Regions from separate parts of the Thioalkalivibrio sp. ALE30 genome, predicted to be linked through region 2. Evidence: predicted binding sites of a transcription regulator. Region 2 holds the regulator's gene; the other holds the start of a gene.
The links. Region 2 encodes FNR, which switches genes on or off when oxygen is low (the NO sensors DNR and NnrR bind a similar motif). Its sites were predicted from a motif close to TTGATNTANATCAA; they were not measured.
Positions count from the first base shown of each region.

Region 1: the regulator FNR is predicted to act here: its motif matches at 5,629-5,642, upstream of hemN (oxygen-independent coproporphyrinogen III oxidase).

Region 1 is NZ_KB898168.1:265,264-276,178, reverse strand. It holds gene D107_RS0101215 (TRZ/ATZ family hydrolase) at 185-1,519, shown strand; gene ubiG (bifunctional 2-polyprenyl-6-hydroxyphenol methylase/3-demethylubiquinol 3-O-methyltransferase UbiG) at 1,834-2,577, shown strand; gene gph (phosphoglycolate phosphatase) at 2,574-3,263, shown strand; gene hpnC (squalene synthase HpnC) at 3,297-4,166, shown strand; gene hemN (oxygen-independent coproporphyrinogen III oxidase) at 4,163-5,551, opposite strand; gene hpnD (presqualene diphosphate synthase HpnD) at 5,731-6,591, shown strand; gene hpnE (hydroxysqualene dehydroxylase HpnE) at 6,596-7,942, shown strand; gene D107_RS0101180 (SDR family NAD(P)-dependent oxidoreductase) at 7,939-8,727, shown strand; gene D107_RS0101175 (YgiQ family radical SAM protein) at 8,740-10,915, opposite strand, start outside.
Region 2 is NZ_KB898168.1:24,838-35,752, forward strand. It holds gene metG (methionine--tRNA ligase) at 1-1,881, opposite strand, end outside; gene apbC (iron-sulfur cluster carrier protein ApbC) at 2,341-3,432, shown strand; gene dcd (dCTP deaminase) at 3,464-4,030, shown strand; gene D107_RS0100150 (carbamate kinase) at 4,059-4,964, shown strand; gene D107_RS0100155 (hypothetical protein) at 5,089-5,310, shown strand; gene D107_RS0100160 (DUF2058 domain-containing protein) at 5,351-5,920, opposite strand; gene D107_RS0100165 (DUF2390 domain-containing protein) at 6,018-6,509, opposite strand; gene fnr (fumarate/nitrate reduction transcriptional regulator Fnr) at 6,502-7,236, opposite strand; gene D107_RS0100175 (cyclopropane-fatty-acyl-phospholipid synthase family protein) at 7,516-8,754, shown strand; gene D107_RS0100180 (hypothetical protein) at 8,886-10,784, shown strand; cobalamin riboswitch at 10,872-10,915, shown strand, end outside.

The sequences.
Region 1 (10,915 bases), 240 kb from region 2:
CACGGCGTTGCGGCTCCCTTGTGCAGAATGACTGCACGGCGGTCACCGCGCCTTGTTCGCACGCAAAAGCGACTCGAGCGCGGACGCGCGATTCAATCAGCGTCTCCTTACCGCCCCGGGGCGGCGCAACGCCGCCCCTTTCGGGTACCATGCGCGACCCTGTATCCCGCGCAGACCGTGTCCCATGAACCAGACCCAGACGCTGATCCTCGGCGCCCCCCAGATTCTCCCGGTCATCCCCCGCGACACCATCTTGCGGGATCACGCCCTCATCATCCGCGACGGCGTCATCCAGGCGATCGAGCCCACGGAGACCGCCCGCGCCCGATACCCCGATGCGGAGTACCGCGACCATCCCGGGCACGCCCTGATTCCCGGCCTGGTCAATGCCCATACCCACTCGGGGATGAGCCTGCTGCGGGGCATCGGCAGCGACCACACCCTGATGGACTGGCTCAAGCGCTACATCTGGCCGGCCGAAGGCAAGCTGCTCTCGCCCGAGTTCGTGCGCGCCGGCACCCGGCTCTCGGTCGCGGAGATGCTGCGTGGCGGCACCACCTGTTTCAGCGACATGTACCTGTTCGTGGAGGACGCGGCGCGAGTGGTCGACGAGACCGGTATCCGCGCCTCCCTGGGCCTGACCGTGTTCGATTTCCCCACCCCCTGGGCGAGCACGGCCGACGAGTACTTCCAGCGCGGCGCCGACGTGGTGACCGCCTGGGGCCGACACGAACGGATCGCCTTCAATGTGGCCCCGCACGCGCCCTATACCGTTGGCGATGCGAGCCTGGAGCGCGTGGCCGATCGCGCGCGCGAACTCGACGCCCCGATTCACATGCATGTCCACGAGACGGCCAGCGAGGTCGCCGACGCCGTCCGTGACCACGGCGAACGGCCCCTGGCGCGCCTCGCCCGACTCGGCATGCTGGACCAGCCCTTCATCGCTGTGCACATGACCCAGGTGGACGAATCCGATCTGGACCAGCTGCGCGACCGGCCGGTGTCCGTCGCCCACTGCCCGGAATCCAACCTGAAGCTGGCGTCCGGGTTCTGCCCCGTCGCGCGTCTGCAGGAAGCCGGGATCACCGTCGGCCTGGGCACCGATGGCACCGCCTCCAACAACGATCTGGACATGATCGGCGAGATGCGCACCGCCGCCCTGCTGGCCAAGGCCGTCAGCGGCGACGCCGCGGCGCTGCCCGCCGCCTCGGCCCTGGAGATGGCCACCCTCGGCAGCGCCCGCGCCCTGGGGCTGGACGACCGCATCGGTTCGCTGGAGCCCGGCAAGCAAGCGGACGTGGTCGCGGTGGACCTGCAGGCCCTGGAGCTGCAGCCGGCGCACGACCCCAGCGCGCAAATCGTGTATGCCGCCACGCGGGATGCCGTACGCGACGTCTACGTGGCCGGACGCCCGTTGCTGCGCGACCGGGAACTGCTTACGCTGAACGTGCAGGACCTCCGCGCCGAAGCCGATGACTGGCGCATCCGGGTGCTGGAAACCCAGCAGCCCATTGCCTGAGGGAAACATTGATTAATGTACACGCTCGCGTTGGTACCCCAGGTTTTCCGAGACAAGGCGCGGTGCGCAGCCGGTAGTGGTTCTACCGGCAAGGGCCGCAACGCAGGATCGGGAGACCTGGGGTACCAACCCCACAAACGATTGAAAGCGGGGGCTCGGCCGCCCGTTGTTATCGAAAACGGGCGCGAGAACGGCGTTGCGGCTCCCTTGTGCAGAATGACTGCACGGCGGTCACCGCGCCTTGTTCGCACGCAAAAGCGACTCGAGCGCGAACGTGTACATTAACCAGTGTTTCCCTGAGCGAGACCGATCCCATGAGCCCGCAGACTCAATCCCGTTCGCAGACGCACGCCAACGTCGATAGCGCCGAGATCCACAAGTTCACGCACCGCGCCCGCGAGTGGTGGGACCCCAGCGGCCCCTTCGCCACCCTGCATGCGATCAACCCGCTGCGTCTGGAGTGGATCGACGCCCAGGCCGACCTGACCGGCAAGAAGGTGCTGGACGTCGGCTGCGGTGCCGGCATCCTGTCCGAGGCGATGGCGGTGCGCGGCGCGCACGTCACCGCCCTGGACGCCGGTGCCGAACACCTGGAAGTTGCCCGCGAGCACGCCCACGAAGCGGGGTTAGAGATCCACTACCTGCATACCACCGCCGAGGCCCATGCCGAACACCACGCCGGCGACTACGACGTGGTCACCTGCCTGGAGATGCTGGAACACGTGCCCGACCCCGAAGCGGTCATTGATGCGCTCGTGAAGCTTGTGCGTCCCGGCGGCTGGCTGTTTCTGTCCACGATCAACCGCACGCCGCGGGCCTTCGCCGAGGCAATCGTCGGGGCCGAATACCTGCTGAACATGCTGCCCGCCGGCACCCACGAGTACGGCCGCTTCATCCGGCCCTCGGAACTGGGCGCCGCGCTGCGCCGCCATGGGTTCGAGGTCACCGCGATGACCGGGCTGACCTATTCGCCGCTCAGCGGTCGCTACCGCCTGGTGGGGCGCACCGACGTGAACTACCTCATGGCCGCCCGCCGGGGCGACGACACCACCGCATGACGCGCGATCTGGGTTCGCTCCTGTTCGACCTCGACGGGACGCTGCTGGATACCGCGCCGGACATGCATGCGGCGCTGGTCACCCTGATGGCCGAATACGACCGCGCGCCACTCCCTTTCCAGGCGGTGCGCAACCATGTCTCCCACGGCTCGCAGGCCCTCGTCGCGCTCGCCTTCCCCGACGCCGATGCCGCCTTCACGGAGCACCTGAAGAAGCGCTACCTGGAGATCTACGCCCGCGACCTGTGCCAGGCCACCGCCCTGTTCCCCGGGCTCGCCGAGCTCCTGGACCGCTGCAAGGCCCGGGGCTGGTCCGTCGGCGTGGTCACCAACAAGCCGGGCTGGCTCACCGATCCACTGCTGGAGGCGCTCGGCCTGCGGGCACGCATGGCGGCCGTTGTCAGCGGCGATACCCTGCCCCAGCGCAAGCCTGACCCCGAACCCATGTGGCTGGCGGCGCGGCAAACCGGCCTGCCCCCGGAGCGCCACTGCTACTGGGGCGATGCCGAGCGCGACATCGCGGCCGGACGCGCCGCCGGCATGCCCACCCTGATCGCCAACTGGGGCTACATCGACGCGGACCAGCAGCCGGATCAATGGGGCGCCGACGGCGCCCTGGAGCAACCCGACGATTTCTGGGCCTGGTACAACGGCGCCCCCGCCCCGGAGCGCAGCCTTGCCGGCTGATCACGCCCGCCACCCCGCGGGGGCTGATGGTTGATGGAACCCCGGATCCGCCAGGCCTATCGCCACTGCCGTCAGCGTGCCACGGCGCACTACGAGAACTTCCCTGTGGCCTCCTGGTTGCTGCCCGGCCGCCTGCGCGACCCGGTGGCGGCAATCTACTGCTTTGCCCGCGACGCCGACGACCTGGCCGACGAGGACCCGCGCCCGGTCGAAGAACGCCGCCAGGCACTGCTGGCCATGCAGGAACGCGTGCAGGTCCTGGAGGACCCGGCCGCGGAACACGATCCCGAATGGATCGCCCTGGCGGATGCCCGCGCCCGTTTCCACCTGCCGGCGGCACCGTTCTCCGACCTGATCGATGCCTTCCTGCAGGACCTCGACCAGACGCGCTACGCGACCTTTGGCGAGGTGATGGACTACTGCCGGCGTTCGGCCAACCCGGTAGGGCGGCTCATGCTGCATCTTGACGGGAACCCGACCGAGGAAATGCTGGGCCATTCCGACGCCATCTGCTCGGCCCTGCAACTGATCAACTTCTACCAGGACCTGCAGCAGGACCTGGAGGAGAACAACCGCATCTACCTGCCGCAGGAGGAGATGGACCAGTACGGCGTCACCGAGGCCATGCTCGCGGCCGGAAAGACCACCTTCCAGCTGCGCAACCTGATGCAGTTCCAGTACGCCCGCGCCGACCGCCTGCTGCGGGCCGGCGCACCCCTGGGCGGGATGCTGCGCGGGCGCCTGGGGCTGGAGATCCGCGCCATCATCAATGGCGGCGCCCGCATCCTCTGGCGCCTGCGCCAGCAGGAGGACGTCTTCGCCCGCCCGCGCCTCCGCACCCGCGACGCCTGGATCATCCTGAGCCACAGCCTGCGCCCGCGTCGGCGCCCCCGAGCCCGCTAAACCACCTTGCTGTACCGCGGCTGGCCTTCGGTCGCCAGATAGGCGTCGAATGCCATGGCCACATTGCGCAGGAGCAGGCGACCGCGCGGCAGCACATCCAGCCGGCCCTGTTCGATCCGCACCAAGCCGTCGTCCTGCATACCCTCGAGGCGCCCCAGCGCATCCGCGAAGACCTCGCCGAACACGATCCCGTGGCGCGCCTCGATCGCGGCAAAGTCGATCCGCGAGTGGCACATCAGCTCGCTGATCACGTCGCGCCGCAGGCGGTCGTCGGCACTCAGCTCCAGCCCCCGAAAGACCGGGAGGCGGCCCGCATCCAGGCGGGCGTAGTAGGCATCCAGCTCGCGCAGGTTCTGGCTGTAGGTCGCGCCGACCTTCCCGATGGCCGTGGGACCCAGCGCCACGAGGTCGTACTCCGCGCGGGTGGAATAGCCCTGGAAGTTGCGCTGTAGCGTCCCGGCTCGCTGCGCCTCGGCCAGCTCGTCGTCCGGCAAGGCAAAGTGATCCATCTCGATGTAGACGTAGCCCGCCGCGGTCAGCCGCTCGATGGTCGTCTCCAGGATCGCGAGCTTTTCCGCCGCATCAGGCAGGTCCGCCTCGCGGATCTGGCGCTGCGTCTTGAACATCTGTGGCAGATGGGCGTAGTTGTAGATCGCCAGGCGTTCGGGGCGCAGTTCGAGGGCACGTTCCAGGGTGCGGGTGTAGGTCTCCACCGTCTGCAGCGGAAGCCCGTAGATCAGGTCGAAGTTGGTGGACTCGAACCCATGGGCCCGGGCCTGCTCGACGGCGCGCGCGGTGACCTCGAAGGGCTGGATGCGGTTGACCGCCCGCTGCACATCCGGATCGAAGTCCTGCACCCCGAGGCTGATGCGGTTGAACCCCAGTTCGCCCAGCAGCGGTATCGTCCCGGGTCGCACCGCGCGCGGGTCGATCTCAATGGAGAATTCGCGCGCGGCACTGGCATCGAGACGGAAGTGGCGCCCGAGCAATGCCATCACCAGGCGCAGATCCTCGTCCCCGAGATAGGTCGGCGTGCCCCCGCCGAAGTGCAACTGCCCCACCGTGCGCTCCGCGTCAAACAGCTCGCCCTGCAGCGCGGCCTCGCGTTCCAGATACGCGAGATAGCGCTGCGCCCGCTGGTAGTTGCCGGTAATGACCTTGTTGCAGGCGCAATAGAAACAGACCGTGTCGCAGAACGGGACATGCACGTAAAGCGACAGCGGACGCGCCGGGTCCGCCCCGTTCGTGGCCTGCGCCGCGTCGGCATACGCGCGGTCGTCGAAACCCTCGTGGAACTGGGGTGCCGTGGGATACGACGTGTAGCGAGGTCCGCTCACGTCATAGCGACGCAGGATCTCCGGATCAAATACCAGGCGCTGCTCCATCGGGTCCCCCTCGAGCGTGTACCGCCCATTTTCGGCATCGGATCGCCACAGGCTACGACCACGACCCGGTAGCGGGCTTGATACAGGTCAACAATCCGCCTTCGGGGGCAATCTCCCGCCTCGCGCACTGCCTGTGCTAGCCTTCCCGTCCCTGTTCGACACCCGCCACGCGAGAGCGCATGTCCCCCGACGAGTATTGCGAGGAGAAGGCCGCACAGAGCGGCTCCAGCTTCTACTACGCCTTTCGCTTTCTGGAGCCCGACCGGCGCCGCGCCATCACAGCGCTGTACGCCTTCTGCCGGGAAGTGGACGACATCGTCGACGAGGTCCGCGAGGAGAGCGTCGCCCGGACCAAGCTGGACTGGTGGCGCCAGGAGATCGAACGCCTGTTCGCGGGCGAACCCCGTCACCCCATCTCCCAGGCACTGCAGCCCCACATCGCCGCCTTCGACCTGGGCCGCGAATATTTCGACGAGATCATCGACGGCATGCAGATGGATCTCGACTACGACAGCTACCCGGATTTCACCACCCTGTCGCTGTACTGCTATCGCGCCGCCAGCGTGGTCGGCATCCTCTCCGCCCACATCTTCGGCTACAGCGACCGGCGCACGCTGAAGTACGCCCACGACCTCGGCATGGCCCTGCAGCTCACCAACATCCTGCGCGACGTCCACGAGGACGCCATGCGCGGCCGCGTCTATATCCCGCTCGACGAGCTGCGCAAGCACGAGGTCAAACCCGAGGAGTTCCAAGTCAACATCACCGATGACCGTCATCGCGCCCTGTTCGCGGAACAGGCCGAACGGGCGCGGCGCTACTACGACAGTGCCGAGGAACACCTCCCCGCTGCCGACCGCTATCCCCAGCGCCCGGGCCTGATCATGGCGGCGATCTACCGCACTCTGCTGGACGAGATCGAGGACGACGGCTTCCGTGTTCTGGAACACCGCGTACGCCTGACCCCGATCCGCAAGCTGTGGATCGCCTGGCGCACCGCCCGACGCCTGAAGCGCGAGCATCGCCGCCGCGCGGCCTGACGCCATGGCCTCCAGCCCTCCCGCGCACCCTGTCGCCGTGGTCGGCGCGGGCTGGGCCGGCCTGACCGCAGCCCTCGCCCTGGCGCGCGCCGGACACCCCGTACACCTGATCGAGGCCGGCAGGATCCCCGGCGGGCGCGCCCGCAGCCTGGAGCTGGACCACACCCCACTGGACAACGGCCAGCACATCCTCGTGGGGGCCTGCCAGCAGACCCTGGAACAGATCCGCGCGGTCGGTATCGACCCCGACTCGGCCTTTCACGCCGTCCCGTTCGGGCTGCGGATGTTCGACCCCGACCGCCGGCCAGCATCCCCGGCCTTCGCGCTCGAACCCCGCTCGCCCCGGCTGCCGGCTCTGGCCACGGCCCTCTATCGTTCCCTCCCCGGCCACGCCACTGGTATCCGGCTGCGCGCCCTGCTCGGCGCGGCGGCCCTGCTGCACCGTCCCCTGCGACACGACCTCCCGGTGCTCGACTGGCTGCGGCGCCGCCACCAGCCGGAAACCCTGATCCAGCGGCTGTGGGACCCCCTGTGCCTGGCGGTGATGAACACCCCGACTCGCCTGGCCTCCGCGCGGATCTTCCAGAACGTGCTGCGACGGGCCCTGAATCACGGGCCGGAGGCGGCCCGACTGCTGATCCCTGCACGGCCCCTGGGCGAGGTGTTCCCCGACGCCGCCATCCGCGAGCTGCGGGCCCGGGGTGCGCGCGTGGACCTTGGCCGCCGCATCACGATGATCCAGCGCGACGCGACACGCCCGGATGCCCCTTATCGACTGCACGATCGCCAGGGCGACACCAGCAACGCCCGCGCGCTGATCCTGGCCACCACGCCCACCGCCACCGCCAGCCTGTTGCCAGCGGACGCTCGATGGGGCGCCACGCATCAGGGGCTCAAGGCCATGGGCGCACGCAGCATCTGCACCGTCTACCTGCGCTACCCGCGGCGGTTGACAGACCGGCCCCCTCTCCAGGGGCTGCTCGGCCAGCATGGCCAGTGGCTGATCCCCCGGCACGTCGCGGGCGCCCCGCACTGGCTGGCTGTCGTGATCTCGGCCGCCGACGACCTCGAACCGTTGACGGCGGATGCCCGATGGCGCACCGTCGCCCGCTCGCTGGCACGGACCTTTCCCGAGCTGGGGGAGCCCGCAGCCGGTCACTGCGTCTGCGAGCGCCGCGCGACGGTGGACGCCAGGGTCGATCTGGATGGGCACCGTCCACCGCCCCGCACGCCCTGGCCCGACTGCTACCTGTCAGGGGATTACCTGACCCACGCACTGCCGTCGACGCTCGAAGCGGCCATACAATCTGGACTAGAATCGGCGCACCTGTTCCTGGAGGACCATCCTTGACCGACCTCGATATCCCTCGCCTCCTCGCCTACCGTCCCGAACCGGGCGCCTTTGACCAGCGCGTGATCCTCGTCACCGGCGCCGCCGACGGCATCGGCCGGGCAGTCGCCGAGGCCTGCGCCGCCGCCGGCGCCACGGTGGTCCTGCTGGACAAGGACCTGAAGGGCCTGGAGGCGGTCTACGACCGGATCGAACAGGCCGGCCAGCCCCAGCCCGCGATCTACCCGCTGAATCTCGAGGGGGCTACGGTCAAGGATTACGGCGACCTGGCGGAGAACATCCGTGACTCGCTGGGTCGCCTCGACGGCCTGGTGCTGAACGCCGGCTGGGCCGGGGCCCTGATGCCGATGAAGAACTACGACCCGGAGCTGTGGTTCAAGGTCATCAACAGCAACCTGCACGGCCCGTTTTTCCTGACCCAGGCTGTGCTGCCCCTGCTGGAGGCCAGCCCGACCGGAAGCCTGGTGGTCTCCACCCAGAACGCGCGCAAAGCCTTCTGGGGGGCCTTCGGGATGGCCAAGGCAGCGCAGGACGCCCTGATCGACATCCTGTCCCATGAGCATCGCAACGAGCCGCGCTTCATCCACGTCAATGGCGTGGACACCGGTCCCGTGCGCACCCGTTTCCGGGCCGGCCACTATCCGGGTGAGAACGCGGAACTGCTGCCCGAACCCGAGGCGGTGGTGGGCCCCTACCTGTACTTCCTGGACCCCGGCGACCGCACCACCACTGGCCTGAACCTCAGCCTGGAAGGCCAGGTACCGACGCCCGACGCGTCGGCCTGAGCCACTGCGCCGTCAGGCGCGCGGCCGCTTGCCGGCCGGGCGCCCCTTCTTGCGGAGCTTCCCGGCACCAGCCCGCGGCTTGCCACCGTGGGGCGCCGGCGAACGGCCGCCCGCCTTGCCCGCCGACGCGGCCCCGGCCTTTGGTTTCGCCCCCGGACGGGCCGCGGCCTCCACCCCGTTGTGCTGGGTCTGGAAGGTCTGGCCACGCTTTTTCAGAGCCTTCCCGCCGCGGGTCATCCGCCCGCCCGTGGATGGGCGCGCCGCGCCCTGCCCCGTCCCGGCCGGCTGCCAGGTCGGCACCAGATGGTGCTTCCCGTTCCCGATCAGATCGGCCCTCCCCATGCGCTGCAGGGCATCGCGCAGCAGCGGCCAGTTGTTCGGGTCGTGGTAGCGCAGAAAGGCCTTGTGCAGGCGGCGGGCGCGGAAGCCCCGGGCGACCGGCACGCGTTCGCTCGCCTTGCGGCGGATGCCACGCAACGGATCCCGGCCCGAGTGCCACATGGCCGTGGCGAGAGCCATCGGGCTGGGCAGGAACGCCTGCACCTGGTCGGCGCGAAAATCATTGCGCTTGAGCCAGAGCGCCAGTTGCAGCATGTCCTGATCGGTGGTCCCCGGGTGCGCGGCAATGAAATACGGGATCAGGTACTGCTCCTTCCCTGCCGCTTTCGAGTATTTCTCGAACATGGCCTTGAACCGGTCATAGGTGCCCATGCCCGGCTTCATCATCCGGGATAATGGGCCCTTTTCCGTATGTTCCGGCGCAATCTTCAGGTAACCACCCACATGGTGGGTGACCAGCTCCTTCACGTACTCCGGGGACTCGATCGCCAGGTCATAGCGCAGCCCCGAGGCGATCAGGATCTTCTTGATCCCCGGTAGCGCGCGCGCCTTGCGGTAGAGACGGATGAGCGGGGCGTGATCGGTATCCAGGTTACTGCAGATCCCCGGGTACACACAGGACAGCCGCCGGCAGCTCTGCTCGATCTTCGGGTCCTTGCAGGCCAGGCGGTACATGTTGGCCGTCGGCCCGCCCAGGTCCGAGATCACACCCGTGAACCCGTCCACCTTGTCGCGGATCTCCTCGATCTCGCGCAGCACGCTGTCCTCCGAGCGGCTCTGGATGATCCGCCCCTCGTGTTCGGTGATCGAACAGAAGGTACAGCCACCAAAGCACCCGCGCATGATGTTCACCGAGAAGCGGATCATCTCCCAGGCCGGGATGCGGGCATCACCGTATGCCGGGTGCGGGGCGCGGGCATAGGGCAGGTCGAACACCGCGTCCATCTCGGGGGTGGAAAGCGGGATCGGCGGCGGGTTGAGCCAGACCTCCTTGTCGCCATGGCGCTGCACGATCGCCCGCGCGTTGCCCGGATTAGTCTCCAGATGCAGTACCCGCGAGGCATGGGCATACAGCACCGCATCCCCCTTCACCTGCTCAAACGCAGGGATGCGGATCACCGTCTGGTCGCGCGGCGTGCCCCGCGGGATCTGCCGCTGAAAGCGCACGACCTTTGTGCCCGGCTCGCCCTGTACCGCCGAGCTGTCCTGCCCTTCGGCATCGGCACAGGTTGCCGTCGAGACCATCGCGTAGGGGTCGGGGTTGGCATCCACCGGCCCCGGCGTATCGACCTCGCTGGAGTCCAGTTCGACAAAGCCGGCGGGGACCGCATCCCGCAGGAAGGCCGTGCCCCGCAGATCCGTGATCTCGCGCGGGTGCTCGCCCGCGGCCACGCGATGCGCCAGCTCCACCAGGGCCCGCTCGGCATTGCCGAACAGCAGGATGTCCGCGCGCGAATCCAGCAGCACGGAGCGGCGCACCTTGTCCTGCCAGTAGTCGTAATGCGCGATCCGGCGCAGGCTGGCCTCGATACCGCCGGCCACCACCGGCACATCCTTGTACGCCTCGCGGACCCGCTGGGCGTAGACGATCACCGCCCGGTCGGGGCGCTTGCCGTGCACGTCCCCCGGGGTGTAGGCGTCATTGGAGCGGACCTTCCGCTCCGCGGTGTAGTGATTGACCATCGAGTCCATGTTCCCGGCGGTCACGCCAAAGAACAGGTTGGGCCGCCCCAGGGCGCGGAAGGGCTCGGCCGACGTCCAGTCCGGCTGCGCGAGAATGCCGACCCGGAACCCCTGCGCCTCCAGCAGCCGCCCGATGATCGCCATACCGAAGCTCGGGTGATCGACA
Region 2 (10,915 bases):
GGCGTAGGCGGACTTGATGCCGGCGAATACCTGGCGCGTCTCGGAACCGATATCCAGGGTGAGTTTCAGGAGTTTGTCGGCGCCGTCCACGTGCTCGGCATTGGCGATGCGGGCGATACGCAGATCGACCCGGGCAAAGGTATCGAAGTCGATGGTCTCGGCAATCGGGTCCACGTTCGCCTCCGTGGCCTGTTCAGGGGCCGCGTTGTCGGGGCTGGCGGTCTCGCGGGCGGCCAGAGTGGCCTTCGAGGCCTCCAGCAGCTTTTCGATGGTCTCCGGCTCGATGCGCGTCATCAGCGGCTTGAACTTCTGGATGGAACGTCCGATCAGGGGTTCGCGGTTCGCCCAGCGGGTGTCGTCCAGGTTCAGGAACGCGGCGGCGTCGGCCGCCAGCTTCGGCAGCACCGGGGCGAGATAGACAATCAGGATGCGGAACAGGTCCAGCCCCTGGGTGTTGATGGCCTGCACCTCGGCCTCGCGACCTTCCTGCTTGGCCAGCACCCAGGGCTGGGCCTCGTCGATGTACTGGTTGGCCTGATCCGCCAGCGCCATGATGCGGCGCATCGCCTGGGCGAACTCGCGCCGCTCGAATGCCGCCGCGATCGCCTCGCCCTCGGCGACGAAGGCGTCGTGCAGGTCCGGGCGCGGGAGTTCCGCGGCCAGCTGGCCGTCGAAGCGCTTGTGGATGAAGCCGGCGCAGCGGCTGGCGATGTTGACCACCTTGCCGACCAGGTCCGAGTTCACGCGCTGCACGAAGTCGTCCAGGTTCAGATCCAGGTCGTCGACCCCGTCCCCCAGTTTGGCGGCCAGGTAGTAGCGCAGCGATTCGGGGTTCAGGTGGTCCAGGTAGTCGCGGGCGCGGATGAAGGTCCCGCGCGACTTGGACATCTTCTGGCCGTTGACCGTCAGAAAGCCGTGGCAGAAGACCGCCGACGGGGTGCGAAAGCCCGCGCCATGCAGCATGGCCGGCCAGAACAGGGTGTGGAAGTAGGCGATGTCCTTGCCGATGAAGTGGTACAGCTCGGCGTCGGAGTCCGCGCCCCACCAGGCGTTGAAGTCCAGGCCCTGCTGCTCGGCGAAGGCGCGAAAGCTCGCCATGTAGCCGATCGGGGCGTCCAGCCACACGTAGAAGTACTTGCCCGGGGCGTCGGGGATCTCGAAGCCGAAGTAGGGCTTGTCACGGGAGATGTCCCAGTCGCTCAGGCCGGTCTCGAACCATTCGTCCAGCTTGTTGCGGATCGCGTCCTGCAGACGGCCGGAGCGGGTCCAGTCGCGCAGGAAGGCCTCGAAGTCGCCCAGCTTGAAGAAGTAGTGCTCCGAGGCGCGGGACTCCGGGCGCGCGCCGCTGATGGCCGATACCGCGTCTTTCAGGTCCATCGGGCTGTAGGTCGCGCCGCAGGCCTCGCAGGAGTCGCCGTACTGCTCCTGCGCGCCGCATTTGGGGCAGGTGCCCTTGATGAAGCGATCCGGCAGGAACATCCCGGCCTCGGGGTCATAGGCCTGGTCGATGGTGCGGGTCTCGATGTGCCCGGCGTCGCGCAGGGCCTTGTAGATCTGGCCGGCCAGCTCGCGGTTCTCGTCGGAGTGCGTCGAGTGGTAGTGATCAAAGCCGATCAGGAATTCGCTGAAGTCGGCCTCGTGTTCCTGGCGCACCCGCGCGATCAGTTCTTCCGGCTCGATGCCCTCGGATCGGGCCTTGAGCATGATCGGCGTGCCGTGGGCGTCGTCCGCGCATACGTAGATCACCTCGTGGCCCCGCGCACGCTGGTACCGCACCCAGATGTCGGTCTGGATGTATTCCACCAGGTGCCCGAGATGGATCGGGCCGTTGGCGTAGGGCAGGGCGCTGGTGACGAGGATCTTGCGCGGGGTTTCGGTCATTGCTTGGCTCGTGATGGGCGGCGCCGGGCCGCGGGTGCAGGGGCGCTATTGTCGGGTGTGTCCGGCGGCTTGTCGAGGCGCAGCGCGGGCTGGGCCCGCTTGTCCACAGAAGCTGTGGATAAGTCTGTGGGAAACCCGGTGGAATCGGTCGCTACCCCTTGCCACACAAGGGCGCATGACAAATTGGTTAAAAATCGACCAACCCAAAAGAAATCCAATAAAACATGAACTTAAACAACTATTGTGCAGCGTTTTGGACGTTTGTGCGGCTATCTAGGCCTGTCTTCCCCGTATGCGCCATGTTTGTGCATAAAACCGTTGCGAAAGGCTTGACACCCGGCCGGATGAGCATGTTTGGGCCCCGGGAAAGGACTGGCACTGCGTGTTGCCATTGGCGTGCCGTACCGGTGCCAGTAGAATCGCGCGGTCACCCTTCAATTGCTGGATGGAACGAACACCATGGCCGAACTCTCGCGCGAGCAGATCGAAAACGCCCTGAAGACTGTTCAGGACAAGTACCTGGAGCAGGATTTGGTGGCCGCCGGCGCGGTCAAGGACATTCAGGTGGAGGGCGCGCGCGCCTCCATTGCCATCGAGATGGGCTACTCCTCGAACGGCTATCACGACGAGCTCCGCGCAGCCATCCAGGGGGCGCTGGCCGGTGTCGCCGGGCTGGAATCCTCGGAAGTGACCATCAACACCAAGGTCACGACGCACGCAGTTCAAAAGAGCCTCAAGCCGATGGCGGGGATCAAGAACATCATCGCCGTGGCCTCCGGCAAGGGCGGGGTGGGCAAGTCCACCACCGCGGTGAATCTGGCGCTGGGCCTGGCGGCCGAGGGCGCGCAGGTCGGCATCCTGGATGCGGACATCTACGGCCCCAGCCAGCCGCGCATGCTGGGCATCAAGGGCAACCCGGAGTCCAAGGATGGCAAGAGCATGGAGCCGCTGGAGCGCCACGGCGTACAGGCGATGTCCATCGGCTTCCTGATCGAGGAGGACACGCCGATGATCTGGCGTGGCCCGATGGTGACCCAGGCGCTGGAGCAGCTCCTGAACGAGACTAACTGGAAGGATCTGGACTACCTGATCATCGACCTGCCGCCGGGCACCGGCGACATCCAGCTGACGCTGTCGCAGAAGATTCCGGTGTCCGGCGCGGTGATCGTGACCACGCCGCAGGACATCGCGCTGCTGGACGCCCGCAAGGGCCTGCGCATGTTCGAGAAGGTCGAGGTGCCGGTGCTGGGCATCATCGAGAATATGAGCATCCACATCTGCTCGAAGTGCGGCAACGAAGAGTACATCTTCGGCCAGGGCGGTGCGGAGAACATGGCCGAGGAGTACGGCGTGGATATGCTGGGCGCCCTGCCGCTGGACATCCGCATCCGCGAACAGGCCGATGGCGGCGAGCCCACCGTGATCGCCGACCCGGATGGGCGTATCGCCGAGATCTATCGCGAGATCGCGCGGCGCACCGGCGCCAAGCTGGCGGAGCAGTCCAAGGACTACAGCAGCAAGTTCCCCAATATCGTGATTCAGAACAACTGATCCGGCGAACCGCCGACCAGGGACAGGGCCAATGAGCATCAAGTCGGACCGCTGGATCCGGGAGATGGCCGAGACGCAGGGCATGATCGAGCCCTTCGAGCCCGGCCAGATCCGCTACCGCGACGAGGAGCGGATCGTGTCCTACGGCACCTCCAGCTACGGCTACGACGTTCGCTGTTCGGATCATTTCAAGATCTTCACCAACATCAATTCCAGCATCGTCGATCCCAAGGGCTTCGACGAGGGCAGCTTCGTGGATGTGCAGTCGGATGTCTGCATCATCCCGCCCAACTCCTTTGCCCTGGCGCACACGGTGGAGTACTTCCGTATCCCGCGCGATGTGCTGACCATCTGCCTGGGCAAGTCCACCTATGCCCGCTGCGGCATCATCGTGAACGTGACCCCGCTGGAGCCCGAGTGGGAGGGCCACGTGACGCTGGAGTTCTCCAACACCACGCCGTTGCCGGCCAAGATCTACGCCAACGAGGGTGTGGCGCAGATGCTGTTCCTGCAGTCCGACGAGGTCTGCGAGACGTCCTACAAGGATCGCGGCGGCAAGTACCAGGGGCAGCGCGGCGTCACCCTGCCGCGGACCTGACACCCACCAAATCCCCCGGAGGACCGCCATGCGCATCGTGATCGCGCTGGGCGGCAACGCCCTGTTGCAACGTGGCGAGACCCCCTCGGCCGAGGCCCAGCAGCGCAACGCGCAACAGGCCGCCGAGGCGATCGCCGCCGTGGCGCGCGAGCACGAGGTGGTCGTCACCCACGGGAACGGGCCGCAGGTTGGCCTGCTGGCCAATCAGGCGGAGTGCGATCGCATCGCCTGGCCGCTGGACGTTGTCGGCGCCGAGAGTCACGGCATGATCGGCTACATCCTGGCGCGCGAGCTGCACAACGCACTGGGGCATGACCGGGTGGCGAGCCTGCTGACGCAGACCGAGGTCGACCCCAACGATCCGGCCTTTGGCCATCCGGAGAAATTCATCGGCCCCACCTGGGATGAGGCCCGTGCTCGTGCACTGGCCGACGAGCGCGGTTGGGATATCGCGCCCGACGGCGAGGGTTGGCGGCGCGTGGTAGCCTCGCCCGAGCCGCAGCGGCTGCTGGGCATGGAGGCGGTACGCTCCCTGGTGGATAGTGGCGCTGTCGCGATCTGCGCCGGGGGTGGGGGTGTGCCAGTCGCGCGCGACGCGGCCGGGCGCCTGCAGGGCATCGAGGCTGTGGTCGACAAGGACCTGACGGCCGCCCGTCTGGCCGCGCATGTCGAGGCCGACTGGCTGCTGATGCTGACCGATGTCGACGGCGTCTATATGGACTGGGGCACGCCGGACGCTCGGCGCTTGAAGGCCCTGCTGGTCACGGCCGTGGAGCCGGCGGCCTACCCCGCGGGTTCCATGGGCCCGAAGATGGAGGCGGCGCGGCGCGCGGCGCAAGGCGGCATCCGGGTCGGGATCGGTGCGCTGGGGCATGCCGCTGATATCCTGGACGGCCAGGCCGGGACCCGCATCCTGCCGGTCGGGGCCGTCTGACAGCGAATCCGCAGCCAGGCGGGTCTCAAGGGCGTGTGCCAAGCCCGTGATCTTCACGCCGGCGCTTGCGCGACGGGCCGTGGGCTTGCACGCTTTGACCTGAAAACACCCGAGAGCGATAGCGATGCGAGAGATTCAGCGAGCGACCCCCCTGGTGATCGGACTGACCGCCGTCGGCCTGCTGGCACTGGGCTGTGGCAACGGCGCGCCGGAGGAGGAGTCGGCGGGTGCACCCCAGAGTCTGGGGGAGGGGGGGCTGACCCCTCAGGACATGTCCAGTGACGAGGCACGGCGTCCGCAGCAGTCCGGCATGCCGGCCGCGGACGTGAAGCGCACCACGGACTGACGGACTCGCGGGGGCGCCTGCCCATGCGTGCCCCGTGCCCTCACCACATCAGGTCATCGGGAACGACGTAATCCTTGTAGGGGTCGTCCGGGTCGGGCTCGGACGACGCATCGTCCTCGGCCGGAATCACCAGCGGCCATTCCGGATCGCGCTCGCGGATGCGGTCCGCTGTCTCCCGCGGAATGACCCGGAAGCCCTTCTCCGGCCGGATATCCAGCCCCGCAATCGCGGCGCGCCCGTCGGCCAGGCGCTTTTGCAGATCCGCTGTCACCGGTAGGTGACGGATCTGCCCCCCCTGCTGAAAGTGATAGTCCAGCGCGGCATCGCCCGTGGGGATCGGCGCCAGGTGGGTGCTGACCAGCTCGCGGATCTGCGCGTGGCGGGCGCGGCGTTCGGCACGCTCCTGCTGTTCGCGGTTCTTCTGCCGCGAGCGTTCGGCCTGCTCGGCCTTGCGCGCCTCGGCCACGCCCGGCTCGGGGCCGGTCTTGCGGTCCTTCTTCTTTTTCGCGTTGCCCTTTTGCGCCTGATGCTTTTGCGCCTTGGCCTTGCGAACCTGTTTTTCGTCCACCAGCCCCGTCTTCAGGAGCTGGGTGCGCAGATCGTCGGACATGAATCCTGCCGTGTAGGGTCTGTATGCCGGGGAGGATAGCCGGAACCGCCAGCGCATGCAGCCGGCATGCCGCTACGTACGTCCCTGCGTGGACACGCTATTGAGAACACCGATCCGGAGTGTGTGGCGCGTCGCGGATCTCGGCCTCCGGCAATGCGGGGAACAGCGTGTGCAGTCGGCGCCGGTGGTTCACGGCGTGGGACCGGCTATCCGGCGTCGAGAGCTGGCGGGCCTGCGCGAGCAGTTGCAGGCCCGCCAGGCGCTCGCTCTGGAGTTCGAGCGCGAGTACCGCGCGGTAGAGCGTGTCGCGCTCGGGGGTGTGCAACTGGCGGCGCAGGGCGCGGATGCGTCCGGTGGCTGAGGTCTGCCAGCGGCGGGCGGTTTGCGCGAGCCGTTGCCACTGAGAGGTCGTCAGCGGTCGGGGGTACCACAGGGCGAACAGCGCCAGCATCACATCCACCCCGAAGTCCTCCTGCCAGCGCAGCAGGCGCGCGCGTGCATCGGGGTCGGCCCAGAGGGTTCCGGCGAAGCTCCAGAAGGCCTCGAAGCCCGTCGACGGCCGTTCCGGGATGCCTCCGGATTCAGGCACTGCTCGCGGCGGAGGAGGTGAACGTCACCCCGGCGGTGTTCCGCAGACTCTCGGGCTCCAGGATCTCGAGGTCGCGGGTGTGCAGGCTGATTACGCCCTGGTTGCGCAGCTGGGTGAACAGTCGGCTGATGGTCTCCTGGGTCAGGCCCAGGTGGTTGGCGATGTCGGCGCGCGACATCGGCAGGTAGAACCGCTCGGGGGACAGGCCGCGAGTGCGCTGGCGTTCCGACAGCCCCACGAGGAATGTCGCCAGGCGCTGCTCGGCCGTGCGCTGGGCAAGCAGCGCATGCAGGCTTTCGTCCTGCGCGAGCTCCTGGCTCATCACGCTCATCATGTGCTGGCGGAACGTGGGCAGGCGCCCGGCGAGGTCGTCGACATGCCCGTAGGGCACGGCACAGACGCTGGTGGATTCCAGGGCCACGGCACTCACCGGGTGCTTGCCCGAATGGATCGCGTCCAGTCCCAGGAGGTCGCCGGCCAGGGCAAAGCCCGTGATCTGTTCAGTGCCGTCATCGGAGATCAGCACCGTCTTCAGCGCCCCCGTGCGGACCGCATACAGCGCGTCGAACTTGGCCCCCATGGTGAACAGGGCCGCGCCCTTGGCGATCGGCCGGCGCTGCTGGACGATCTCGTCGAGCTGCCAGAGCTCGTCCTGCGGCAGGCCGACCGGCAGGCAGAGCTGGCGCAGGGTGCAGTGCTGACAGGCTTGGGTGGGTCGTAGCGTCATGAGTGCAGGGTAGCCGTTTTTTCGGAATTGGGGAAAGGGATTTTCGGGGTCTGCCATCACGCTCGGGAATGCGCTACTGTCCCTGTGGAATGCAGGTGATTCGGGTCGGGGTTATTACGGGTCTCGAAGCGGCGCCGGCCGCCCACTTCACCGCGCGCGGCATCAGGCATGGACAACGCGAGATAACAATATTTAGACTCAGTTTACATTGGGTGGCGCGGCAACGGCCTGGAACCCACGCGTTGCGCACGGGCCGCCGAGACAAGGACAGGGGTCAAGATGATCGAGCGGTTACTCGAGCAATACATGCGCTACGGGACCTTTGTGCTGCGGCACCCGGATGGCCGCGAGCAGCGTTTCGGTAGCGGTACGCCGGAGATCACGATGCAGCTGCATGACCGGGCGGCGCTGCGCAAGATCGGTCGCGATCCGGGGTTCCAGCTGGGCGAGACCTACATGAACGGCATGTGGTCGCCTGGCCCCGAGGGCCTGCAGGTGTTCCTGGATGTGGCTATGCGCAACTTCGCGCCGATGTTCCAGCAGCGTGTCAATCCGGCGGTGCGTATGCTCCGGGCGCTGATCGAGCAGGGCAACAAGGTGGCGCGCTGCTATCAGAACATCGCCCATCATTATGATGTCGACGAGTGGCTTTATCGCCAGTTCCTGGACGAGGGCATGTTCTACAGTTGTGCCTACTTCGAGCGGCCCGATATGACGCTGGAGGAAGCGCAGCAGGCCAAGTGCGCGATGCTGCGCAGGAAGCTGCGCCTGGAACCCGGCATGCGGGTCCTTGATATCGGTTGCGGCTGGGGCGGCCTGGCCTTCCATCTGGCCGAGCACGCGGACGTGCAGGTCGACGGCGTGACACTGTCCCGGGAGCAGCTGCGGGTGGCCCGGGAGGAGGCCGGGCGACGCGGGCTGGAGGACCGGGTGCGGTTTCTCTACCAGGACTACCGCGAGCACGAGGACCAGTACGACCGGATTGTCAGCGTCGGCATGTTCGAGCATGTCGGCACACCCAACTACGGTACGTTCTTCCAGCGGGTACACGACCTCCTGACGCCCGACGGCATCGCCGTGCTGCATACCATCGGGCGGCAGGAGCCGCCGGGCACCTCCAACCCGTGGCTCAGCAAGTACATCTTTCCGGGCGGGTACACCCCGGCGCTGTCCGAGGTGATGAGTGCGCTGGAACCCACCCCGCTGTACACCACGGACATCGAGTTCTGGCGGCTGCACTATGCCGAGACACTGGCTGAGTGGTACCGCCGCTTCCAGAAGGTCCGGGCCGAGGCCGTGACGCGCTTTGACGAGCGCTTCTGCCGCATGTGGGAGTTCTATCTGGCCAGTTGCGAGGGGACCTTCCGCTGGTGGGGACAGGTGGTCTTCCACGTGCAGATGGCCAAGCAGCAGGACGCGGTGCCGCTGACGCGCGACTACCTCTATCGCGACGATGCCTCCGAGGTGGTCTCGATCCCGCCCGGCGAGGCCCAGGCACGGCGCAGCAACGCGGCCTGAGGGGTGGCCGAATGCGCCGGGAACGGCGCGAAAACGGGGCCCGGAGCGCGCGAACCGAACGTACTTTCCCTACACTAATGGGGACGTTGCGGCCATGCCGGCGGTGACCATCCATTCCGGAGCAGGGGCGCGTGTTCGGTCGCTTTCGTAAACGCAGGGAGGCACCGGGTCAGGAAGACCCGCAGGCCGTCGGGCCGTCGCAGGAGAACGTCCTGATCGAGGCGGCCGGCCGCAGCCGCATCACCGAGGTGGCGGCCACCGCGCGGCGCGTCCCCTGGTCGCTCAATTTCCTCCAGCTGCTGTGGGCGGCGGGACCGGTCACGTTCCTGGCCATGCAGGGCGGGTATTTTCTCGGTTTCGGGCATGCCGCCCCGGCACAGAACTTCATCTTCTTCGCCGTCTACACCCTGCTGTTCGGGGTGATCGGCCTGGTGGCGCGCTTTGTCGCCGATGCCACCCGCGGCAAACGCCAGGAACAGTCGCGCGACCAGCTGCGCAACACGATCGACCTGCTGCCGGACCTGCTGTTCGTGACCCGTGATCTGGCCATGAGCGAGCTCGCACCGGACATGCGCCGGCGCAAGGCGGCCGAGGTGCTGCTCCACGAGGTGGATATCTCGCCCGAGGGGGTGGCCGTCGCGGTACGCGAGATGACCGGCGATACCAGCCTGGCGGCTGCCGCGGAGCAGATCGAGATCTATCGCCGCCTGGGCCTGCGCTCGCGTGTGGGCGATCTGGTGGGCGCGACCGAGGATTCGCGGCTCGCGGCTCTGGAGAAGCTGCACCACGAGGCCCCGGAGGTCGCCGACCTGCTGCGCGATCGGCTGCGCGGCGTGGCGCCGACCCAGGAGGATGGCGTGCGCCGGGTGGACCAGTTCCTGGACCGCCTGTTTTCCGCCGCCGATGCCGACGACCTGGCCCGGTGCACCCTCGACGATGTGCAGGCGATCTTCGTGCTCGCGTTCGAGCTCGTGAACGGGCGCCAGATCAAGCGCCTGAGCTTCGAATGGTCCGGTGGCTGGCAGCTCGGGGCCGCCCTGGACCGACTGGAATCCCAGGGCAACCGCTTTCGCGTGGCGCAGGCCGGGGTGGTCAGCCGCCTGCGCTCGCTCGGTATTCTGCTGTCCCAGAGCGATGCCTCGGGGCTGGATCCGCAGGCTCTGCGCGAGCCCGTAACCGACCTGGGGCGCCAGGTCCTGGAGGCCCTGCGCACCCTGGAGGATCGGGAACCGGGGGAACATTCGCCGGACGGGCAGCTCCTGGGACTGGCACTGCGGCGGGTCGAGGACCTGCGCGAGGCGCGCGACCAGCTGATGCAGGCGCAGAGCCGTTACGCCAATGCGGTGGAGCGCTGGGAGGCCCTGCGCCGCGCCCAGGTGGAGAAGCGGGGCGAGAAGCGCTGGTTCAAGCGCAGTGTGCGCGGTATCCGGGTCAGCGAGGAGCTGATCGAGCTGACCGATGACCAGAAGCTGAAGCTGGCCAACGACTTCTGCAACTTCCTTAAGGAGTTGAAGATCCAGCGTGAGGGCGACCTGTTCTACTTCGGAGGGGCAGCGCTGGACGCCGAGACGGCCAAGCGCATCGGCATCCAGCTGGCCCTGATCCTGGAGCCGCTGGTGGACCTCACCAACCCGAGCATCCAGCGTGCGATCTACGCCAACCCGGCCGCGTATCTCGGGGGGCTGTATGTGGGCATGAGCGCGGATGCCAAGGCGGGTCTGGGCTCGGCCATGGTGCGCAAGGTCCGCCAGGATCTCGGGCGCATGGCCGAATGGCTGGCGATGCGCCTCACGCGTATCTATCACCTGCCTTTGAGCGATTCGATGCGCGATTTCCTGGTCGAGCAGTACGGCGCCAACCGCGAGCGCCTGGACATGCTGGCAACGCATGCCGGCGACGAGTCGCATCCCGTGGCACTGCGCGCCGAGCGGTCGCCCGAGTTTGACGCCATGCTGCAGGACAAGACCTGGGGCCTGCTGCTGAAGCGCGGGACCCGCTATCTCCACGCCGAGGAGCGGCGCCGCCGCTGATGATCCGTCGCGACAGGCCTGGTTCGACGGTTCCGGTTGTGCGAGATCGAGTCTCCTCCGGCTGGTAATTTTGCGCCCAATTGTGTAGTGTTCGCCGCGTTCCCCGGTGCCCGGCCAGGCTCGACCTGGCG